One region of the Dactylosporangium sp. NPDC005555 genome, then DNA from elsewhere that is predicted to be linked to it. Evidence: riboswitches for the same ligand, from Rfam matches in the RefSeq annotation. Region 1 holds a riboswitch; each other region holds the start of a gene.
What was found. A riboswitch is a leader RNA that binds a small molecule or an ion and turns the genes downstream of it on or off. The one in region 1 is predicted to bind cyclic di-AMP.

Region 1 (2,191 bases):
GTCTTCCCGGCCCCGTTGGGCCCGATGACGGCGAAGAGCTCGTCCTTGGCGACGGTGAACGAAACACCGTCGATGGCTTTGACGCCGGCGAAGCTGAGCCGGACGTCTTCGAAACGCAGCACGGCGACTCCTTTTGTTGCTACGACAGCCAGCGTTTACGGCGCTTGTAGTGCTTCACGTCGCGGAAGGACCGTTCGGCCCGTCCCAGGTAGAACTCGCGGATGTCGTCGTCGGCGAGCAGTTCGGCGGCGGGCTTGTCGAGCACGACCTTGCCGGTCTCCAGCACGTATCCGTGCTCGGCGATGGACAGCGCCATGGTCGCGTTCTGCTCGACCAGCAGCACGCCGGTGCCGGCCCGGTTGATCTGCACGATCAGGTCGCGGACCTGCTCCACCAGGCGCGGCGCGAGGCCGAGGCTGGGTTCGTCGAGCAGCAGGTACGTCGGGTCCGACATGAGCGCCCGCCCCATCGCCAGCATCTGCTGCTCGCCGCCGGAGAGGTATCCGGCGATGCTGCCGCGGCGCTGCGCGAGGACGGGGAAGAGGTCGTACATGCGGTCCATGGCCTCGGCCCGGCCCTTCGGGCGGGTGTGGGCGCCGAGCCGCAGGTTCTCCTCGACGGTGAGCTCGGCGAAGGTCCTGCGCCCTTCCATCACCTGCGAGACGCCGCGGCGGACCACGGCGGCCGGCCGCAGCCTGTGGACGGGCTTCTCGTCGAGCGTGATGGCGCCCTTGGTGATGGCGCCGTCGTGGACGCCGAGCAGGCCTGACAGGGCCCGCAGCAGCGTGGTCTTGCCCGCACCGTTCGCGCCGAGCAGCGCGACGATGCGTCCTGGTGGGACCTGCAGGCTGACGCCCCGCAGGACCAGCATCACGTCGTCGTAGACGACCTCGAGGTTCTGGACACGCAACATCCGGTGACGCTCCTCCGGGGGTGTTCGGAGTGGGCGAACTATGTGCATCGACGGTGAATAAAGTTACGTGTATTTAACCGGGTTCCAGAGCAGAATCAAGCCCCAATTGTGTGTCCGTCAACACCGTCTTCAGTGGTGCATCACCGTCCGATGTGGAGCGACAACTCGTGGTGATACGGACTTTCAGTACAATAGATATTGAACGACTCGCACGGGTTTCGCTTCGCTGGTGATCACGTTAAGTTAGGTCCCGGCCTGCCCGGCAGTCCGTCGCCCAGCCCGGGCGGCGCCGGCAAGCGCCGCCGAATCGAGCGCCGTCACGGCGCTGTGCGAGCCGGGGACCCAGGTTCCTTGGGGTGAATCCGCGAAGCCGCGGTAGGGCGCACTCTCTTCCCGCCCGAACCCGTCAGCTAACCCGGTAGGCGGTCGGTGAAGAAGGGTCATCCCTTGTCCGTCGGACACCGCGCCAGACGATCCCTGCTGCGCACCCTGATCATCGGGGCCGTGTCGCTGGTCATCGTGGCGCCCGCGAGTGTCGCCAAGGCCGACCCCACGCTCGCCGAGATCGAAGCCCAGCTCGACAAGGTGGGCGACGAGTTCGAGGCGACGGTCGAGGCCTACAACAAGGTCAACGAAGAGCTCGCCAACGCCCAGGCGGCCAACGCCGAGCTGCAGAAGAAGCTGCAGCCGTTCGAGGCCAGCGCGGCCGCCGCCACCGCCAACGTCGACGTGCTCGCGGTCGCCGCGTTCAAGACCTCGGGCAACTTCGCCACGCTGTCGGTCATCCTCGGGTCGCAGTCCTCCGACTCGCTGATCGACCAGCTCTCCACCCTGCAGCAGATCAACAAGCACCAGCAGTCGGAGATCGGCGCTCTGAAGGTCGCCAAGGCACAACTGGCCGACGAGCAGAAGAAGATCGACGACACGATCGCCGCGGAGAACGCGAAGAAGGCCGACCTCGAGGTCCAGAAGAAGAAGATCGAGGGCGACGTCAAGAAGCTCGAGGACCTCAAGCGCCGGGCCTCCGCGGCCGGCAGCACCAAGACCGCTGCGGCGACCAAGCCGGCCGGTCCGCCGCCCGCGGTGTCGGGCGTCGCCGGCAAGGCCGTCACCTTCGCGTGGAACCAGATCGGCAAGCCCTACAAGTGGGGCGCCGCCGGTCCGGGCAGCTACGACTGCTCCGGTCTCACGTTGGCGTCGTGGAAGGCCGCCGGCACGGGCATCCCCCGGATCGCCCAGGACCAGTACAAGGGCACCGCCCGTGTCTCGCAGGCCGAC
Region 2 (2,191 bases), on a different contig from region 1:
GTCGAGCCTCGGGCGGCTCGGGCTGCTGACGCACTCGACCGCGGGGTTCATCGACCCGGGGTTCTCCGGGCACGTGACGCTCGAGCTGTCCAATGTGGCCAACCTGCCGATCATGCTCTGGCCGGGGATGAAAATCGGGCAGCTGTGCATCTTCCGGCTGTCGAGCCCGTCAGAGCATCCCTACGGGTCCGCGGTCTACGGCAGCAGGTACCAGGGCCAGCGCGGCCCGACGGCGAGCCGCTCCTATCAGAACTGGCGCACCTGGCCCACAACGACGTAAGGGGGCCGAAGCCCCCCTTGGTCGAAACCGGAAACTAGCCCACTCTGCCGTATCCCGCGATCGGCGCACTGTCGATCTTCTTCATGCGGACCACGTCGCCGCTGGTCGGGGCGTGGACCATCCAGCCGCCGCCGACATACAGGCCGACGTGGTGCAGGTCGCTGTAGAAGAAGACCAGGTCGCCGGCCTTCAGGTCGGCGCGGGTGACGCGCTTCGTGTCTGAGTACTGCCACTTCGTGTAGTGGCGCAGCGTGTGGCCGGCCTGCTTCCACGCGTACAGCGTGAGGCCCGAGCAGTCGAACGTGCTGGGACCCTCGGCCGCCCACACGTACTTCTTGCCGATCTGCTGGCAGGCGACCTGCGCGGCCTTCGCGGCGTCGCCGCCGGAGTATTCGACCGGGCAGGCGACGGGGCGCAGCTCGCCGGTCGCGCCGCCGGACCCATACGCCTTGGTGCGCATGTCGTTGAGCTGCTTGATCTCGGCGTTGATGGTGGTCTCTTTGGCCGCCATCTCGGCCTCGGCGGCCTTCTGCGTGGCGATCAGGTCGTCGAGCGGCTTCTTCTGGTCGTCGAGGACCTTCTTGCTGTCCATGACGTCCTTGATGCCGGCGGCCTCGTCCTTGGCCAGCATGTTGAGCATGACCAGCTGCTCGGCGAAGGTGTCCGGCGAGCCGGTCGTCATCAGCGCGTTGAAGCTGGAGACGCGGCCGGTCTTGTACTGCAGGACCGAGAACGCGCTGACCCGCAGCAGGGCGGAGTCGACCTGCGCCTGGAGCGGGTCGATCTGGTTCTTGAGTGCCGTCTGCTTCGCCAGGTTGGCCTTCAGCTCGCCCTTGAGCTGGTTGTGCTGCTCGATGATGGGCTCGACTTCATTCCACTTCTTGTCGATCTGCGCTTCGAGCTCGGCCGGGGTCGGGTCCGCCTTGGCGGCTCCGGTGATCCCGATGGCGAGCGACAGGCCGCCGAGTGTAGCGACGAGGAGCCGAACCAGACGGTTGGGCCGCATCGAGGAGATACTCCTTCTTCCAGCCGCCTACCGGGTTAGCTGACGGGTTCGGACGGGAAGGTCGTCCTACCGCGACGTGTCGCGGATTCACCCCAAATGGCGCAGGTGGGTCCCCGGTTCAAAGAAAAATTCGACTCGGCGGTGCCGTCTGGCGCGCCCGTGCTGGGCGCGGACATCCATCCGACCGGAATTCACGTTATGGCGACCGCTCCGAACGGGCAAGTCGATCCTCGATTGTTGTCCGAATTGGGCGAAAAGTCAGGCCACTCCGGCGACAAACACGTCATCAATTGCACCGATGAACTGGTCGTTGTTCGCACTGGTGCCCTTGCCACCAATACAGAGGGGATCCGGGTTCACTATGGACAGTGACGAAGGGATCGGCGATCTTCCCTTGATCCGACCGTCGACAGCCACTGTGAGCAGGGCGTCACTGCGCGAACACTCGATCTGGTGCCACCGTCCGTCGGCCACGGTCAGCGACGCGAGGGCTACATAAATGGTAGGTCCAGAAGTGCCGACAATCACACAACTGGGACGCCCCGCGGCACCGTCCACCTGCAACTTGAACTGACTGCCACCGACCGAGAACCCTTTTTGCAGCACATTGGCGCCCTTGGAAGTCTCATCCGGCGCTACGAGCACACTGGCGCCATAGGTGAACGCGCCCTGTCCCGGATTGAGGAATTCCGCGGGGCCGCTCTGCAGGATGGCACGTGCACAACTCTCCGCACCGTAATGCTCACACGGCTGCGGAAATCGCACCGCGAGTCCGCCGTTGTGCGGCACCGTCGACAGGTCCCCGCCGGCCTTGCGGACCCGCAGCGGCAGCCGGCCCGCACCGTCCAGGACTGGACCGATGATGCCGCTGTCGAAGGAGTACCGGATGCCGGTCGCCCGATGCG
Region 3 (2,191 bases), on a different contig from region 1:
GGGCAAGACCGGCAGCTCCGAGTACAACTCGACCGAGACGTTCGTCGGCTTCACCCCGCAGATCGCGGCGGCCGGCATCGCGGTGAACGCGGACAACCCGAACGACCACGTGGGCAGCGGCGTCGCCGGCTCGGTCAACGCCGCCGTCGCGCAGAGCATCGCGGCCGCGCTGCGCGGTCAGCCGGCCCAGGCGTTCCGGCCACCCAGCCGGGTGCGGGCGCTGGGCCGCTGACCGCGCCGCGTCAGGCGGAGTATCCGCGCAGGGCGACCCAGTGCGCGAGCTTGGCCGTCGTCAGCGTGTAGTACCCGACGCCCAGGGCGTCCGCGGGGTCGGCGATCTTCACCGTCGTGCCGCCGTTGCTGTACCCCACCACCGTGAGGTAGTGGCCGCCCGGGTACGAGTGCGAACCCCCCTTGTCGTCCACGGTGGAGCCGGCGATGTTGGCGACCACGGCGTAGCCGTTGGTGATCGCGTTGACGACGTCCGCCTGCATCTGGTCGATCTCCGCCTGGGTGGCCGACTGACCGGTGATGTAGTGCGACTTGTAGAAGGAGGTCTTCGTGTACGCGTTGAGCGACCGCGTGGTGTCGTCGGCGGAGTCGGTGCCGTTGACGGTCGTGCGCAGGCTCTGGGCGACCTCGGACTGGGACGGGTACATCTCTCGCGCGGTCAGTGCGATCCGGGTCGCCGCCGGGCCGCAGAAGTAGAAGTTCTCCTGCCAGGCGAACCGGTACGCGAGTTCCTTCGCCGCCGGGGCGGCCGGTGTGGTGGCGGCGGGCGGGGCGGGCTTGGACGGTGCCGCAGACGGCGCCGCACCGGCGCGGGTCTTCGACGGGGTGCCCGCGGCGTCGGGCGCCGCCTGCGTGCGCTGCCGGTCACGCGCGGTCTGGGCGACGCCGGATCGCGACGGATCCGCGGAGGTCAGCGACTGCGTGTCGGCCGCCGGTGCGGGGGCCGAGGCGTGCACGGCCACGCCGACGGCCACGGTCACCGCGAGGACCGCCGCGGCGGCCGCGATCGGCAGCACGCGGGAGCGCGACGGGACCGGGTTCTGGTGGTGCCTGGGTTTGTACAGGTAACTCACGGGTACCTCGACAGACATGCTGGATGACGGCTGCTGTTGCCGGTGCCGGACGTGATCCGGGCGCAGGCCGGTGCGGTGAGGGCCGGTGGCTACCGGGCCGGGCCGCGGGTCGAGGTGCCGCGACACGGGTGATGCCGGGTCAGTGGCTGCACGGAGTGCTCCTTCCGGTGCCGCCTACCGGGTTAGCTGACGGGTTCGGGCGGGAAGATCGCCCTACCTCGAGGCTCAGGCCCCGCGGATTCACCCCGGTGGTGCTTGGTTCCCCGGCTCGCGTGGACGCGACTCAGCGGATCCGCCGCGGTGTCATCCGAGGTGGGTGACGGTGGGCCGGGCGGATGCGAGGGACCCTACCGGGGCGGCGGGAAGGCACCGGATCCGCCACGCTCCGCGGCTACCGGGCGTGACGACGCCGTGGCGAACGGCCCGGGTGCAGACCGCGGGCGCACGGGCCGCCCGCCGGTCGGATGCGGCGTGCCCCGGTGCACCTCGCCGGCCGCGCCCCGGCTCGGTGCGGCACGCCCAGTGTCCGGTCGGCTGCTTCGCACGCCTGGCACGACCCCGGATCCGGAGTCACCCTAGGCTCGCCGGATGCTCCCGGGCGCCGACGATGACCAGCAGTTCAGCGGTGCGCACGTGCGCGGTCCACGCCACCTGCGCCGCTCCCGCCGCGGGAGGCACGCGGCCCGCTTCCGGCTGCGCGCACCCGTGCCGCCCGAGATCCGCCGGTACGCCGTGATCACCGCCGCGGTCACGGCGATCGGCCTGTCCCCGACGCTGTCGTCGTCGGCCGGACCCGGCCCCGTGCCGGTGAACAGTGCGGCGCTCGCCGTCGACGCCGGACGTTCGGCGGCCGACGGGCCCGCCTCACGCAGCCGCGCCCGGAAACCCGCCGACGGTGCGGGCACCGTCCCGCCGCCGGCGGCGAAGGCCACTCCGGCACCGACGAAGGCCGCCCCGGCACCGTCCGCCGCGCAACCGGCATCGCCGGCGGCACCGGCGGCGCCGTCGCCGACCGTGCACGCGCCGGTCGGCGGGCTGACCCAGGCCGAGATGAACAACGCCGTCGCGATCGTCGACGTCGCCCGGCAGCTGAGCCTGCCGCGGCG
Region 4 (2,191 bases), on a different contig from region 1:
AGGAGTCCGTCCGCGGCATCACCCCGGCGGTGCTCACCGACCGGCTGCGGTCCCTGCGGCAGGCCGGGATCGTCGACCACGTCGTCCTGACGGACCTCGCCCGCACCCCCGCGTATGTCGCCACCGAGTGGGGCCGCGGGCTGGAGCAGGTCCTGGGGTCGCTCGGCCGCTGGTATTCCGCCGGCCCCGACCCGGGCACCAAGGGCGGCATGACCCCCGACGCGGTCGTCGTCGCCATGCGGACCATGGCGCCGCCGGTCCGGGCGACGGTCCCGCCGGTCGTGCTTCACCTGCACGACCGGCGCGACGCACGCCGGGCGGGCCCGCCGGTGCACAGCTTCCACACGGTCACCGACGGCGGCGCCGTACACGTGCGGACGGGCACGATCGCGAACCCCGCGGCGACCGTCACCGCGGACTCGACCACGTGGTGCGGGATCCTCTTCGAGGGCGTGGACCTGGACGCCGCGGACATCGACGGCGACCGCGCCGCCGTCGCCTCGATCGTGGCGCTCTACACCCCGCCGGTGTGACCACCGGCGGCGAGGATGGACCCGTGACCGTCGTCCTGTCCGTCCTGTACGTCACGCTGCTCATCACCGCCGTGACAGGGTGACGCCCGGCGACGCACCTGGTGGGTGCCGTCGGCGAACGTCACGTCGAGGAGCAGGATCGCCTGCCTCGGGCGGTTCCAGCGGAACCCGTACGGGCCAGAACCAGTACGGCATTTGCAAATGTGTCGAATTGCGAGGGGTCGTCCGCAGGGCCGCCTTGGGTCTGCGTTAAGTCCGCCTTAGATCGAGCCCCTTTGCTCTTCCGCGCCGTTACGTTTGTGCTGGCTGTCGGACGTCGTCGCCCCGCCGGGGCGGCCCGGGCAGCCGCCGCCGAGTCGTCGGCCGCGCCTGCTGTCCGGGCGTTCGCCGATGAGCCGGGGAACCATCCGGGGTTTGTCCCATGGGGTGAATCCGCGCCCGCCACACCGGGGCGCGGTAGGGCGCGCCTTCTTCTCGCCCGAATCCGTCAGCTAACCCGGTAGGCGGTCCGCGAAGAAGGACTGTCCCGTGTTCAACGGACGCACGACCATGCGCACCGCGGTCGTCGCGCTTGCGGTGGCGGCGCTCATCGCCCCCGCCAGTGCCGCACGCGCGGACCCGACCCCGGAAGAGCTCCAGGCCCAGATCGACAAGGGCAACAACGAGGTCGAGCTCGTCGTCGAGCAGTACAACAAGGTCAACGGCGACCTCGATGCCACCCAGGCGGCCATCGCCAAGCTGCAGGCCGACCTGGTGCCGCTGCAGGCCGACCTCGACGCCGCCCAGCACGACGCCGCCGCGTTCGCCGTCAACGCCTACAAGACCGGCGGCAACCTCGGCACCCTGTCGCTCATGCTCGGCGCGACCTCGACGGACGCCTTCACCGGCCGCGTCGGCACGCTGCAGGAGATCTCCCGCAGCCAGCAGCGCGACCTGGCCGCGTACAGCACGGCCAAGGGCACCTTCGACGCCGAGCAGCGCCGCCTCAACGACACCCTCGCCGCGCAAAGCCAGCAGAAGACCGAGCTGGCCACCCGCCGCAAGAAGATCGAGGGCGACATCAAGCGTCTCGACACCCTGCAGGCCAAGGCCGAGGCAGCCGCGGCAGCCGCCGCGAAACCCAAGACCACGGCCCCGGCGACGAACCCGGGCAAGCCCCCGGCCGTCTCCGGCAACGCGGGCAAGGCCGTCAACTACGCCTGGGCCCAGCTCGGCAAGAAGTACGTCTGGGGCGCCGCCGGCCCGAACACCTTCGACTGCTCCGGCCTGACCATGATGGCCTGGAAAGCCGCCGGGGTGTCCCTGCCGCACAACGCCGCCCAGCAATGGGGCAAGGTCCGCCACATCTCCCGCAGCCAGCTGGTCCCCGGCGACCTCGTCTTCTACAACGGCCTCGGCCACGTGGGCATCTACATCGGCAACAACCAGATCATCCACGCCCCCAACAGCCGCACCGTCGTGAAGGTTGCCCCGATCGACATCGACAGCCTCTACGGCTACGGCCGCCCGGGCTGACCCTCGATCGGCACAGACGGCGCCCCACCTCTCCCCCGTTGAGGTGGGGCGCCCGCCGTTCCGCCGCCCCGCAGCTCGACGCTGTCCTACGCCGCGTCGAGGCCAGGGCAGTACGTGGACGCTTCGGCCGTCGCCGCGTCCAG

Region 2: it holds a riboswitch for cyclic di-AMP, as region 1 does, so the genes downstream of both, ABZS58_RS02680 (NlpC/P60 family protein) here and ABZS58_RS22280 (NlpC/P60 family protein) in region 1, are expected to answer to the same signal.
Region 3: it holds a riboswitch for cyclic di-AMP, as region 1 does, so the genes downstream of both, ABZS58_RS04365 (C39 family peptidase) here and ABZS58_RS22280 (NlpC/P60 family protein) in region 1, are expected to answer to the same signal.
Region 4: it holds a riboswitch for cyclic di-AMP, as region 1 does, so the genes downstream of both, ABZS58_RS11765 (NlpC/P60 family protein) here and ABZS58_RS22280 (NlpC/P60 family protein) in region 1, are expected to answer to the same signal.

The regions. Positions count from the first base shown of each region.
Region 1 covers NZ_JBEXDG010000019.1:23,501-25,691, forward strand. The annotation lists gene ABZS58_RS22270 (ABC transporter ATP-binding protein) at 1-122, opposite strand, end outside; gene ABZS58_RS22275 (ABC transporter ATP-binding protein) at 140-913, opposite strand; cyclic di-AMP (ydaO/yuaA leader) riboswitch at 1,204-1,352, shown strand; gene ABZS58_RS22280 (NlpC/P60 family protein) at 1,361-2,191, shown strand, end outside.
Region 2 covers NZ_JBEXDG010000002.1:7,091-9,281, forward strand. The annotation lists gene dcd (dCTP deaminase) at 1-280, shown strand, start outside; gene ABZS58_RS02680 (NlpC/P60 family protein) at 315-1,286, opposite strand; cyclic di-AMP (ydaO/yuaA leader) riboswitch at 1,295-1,437, opposite strand; gene ABZS58_RS02685 (LamG-like jellyroll fold domain-containing protein) at 1,545-2,191, opposite strand, start outside.
Region 3 covers NZ_JBEXDG010000003.1:16,244-18,434, forward strand. The annotation lists gene ABZS58_RS04360 (transglycosylase domain-containing protein) at 1-232, shown strand, start outside; gene ABZS58_RS04365 (C39 family peptidase) at 243-1,085, opposite strand; cyclic di-AMP (ydaO/yuaA leader) riboswitch at 1,242-1,384, opposite strand; gene ABZS58_RS04370 (hypothetical protein) at 1,674-2,191, shown strand, end outside.
Region 4 covers NZ_JBEXDG010000008.1:103,458-105,648, reverse strand. The annotation lists gene ABZS58_RS11770 (helix-turn-helix domain-containing protein) at 1-533, shown strand, start outside; cyclic di-AMP (ydaO/yuaA leader) riboswitch at 909-1,054, shown strand; gene ABZS58_RS11765 (NlpC/P60 family protein) at 1,062-2,048, shown strand; gene ABZS58_RS11760 (hypothetical protein) at 2,135-2,191, opposite strand, start outside.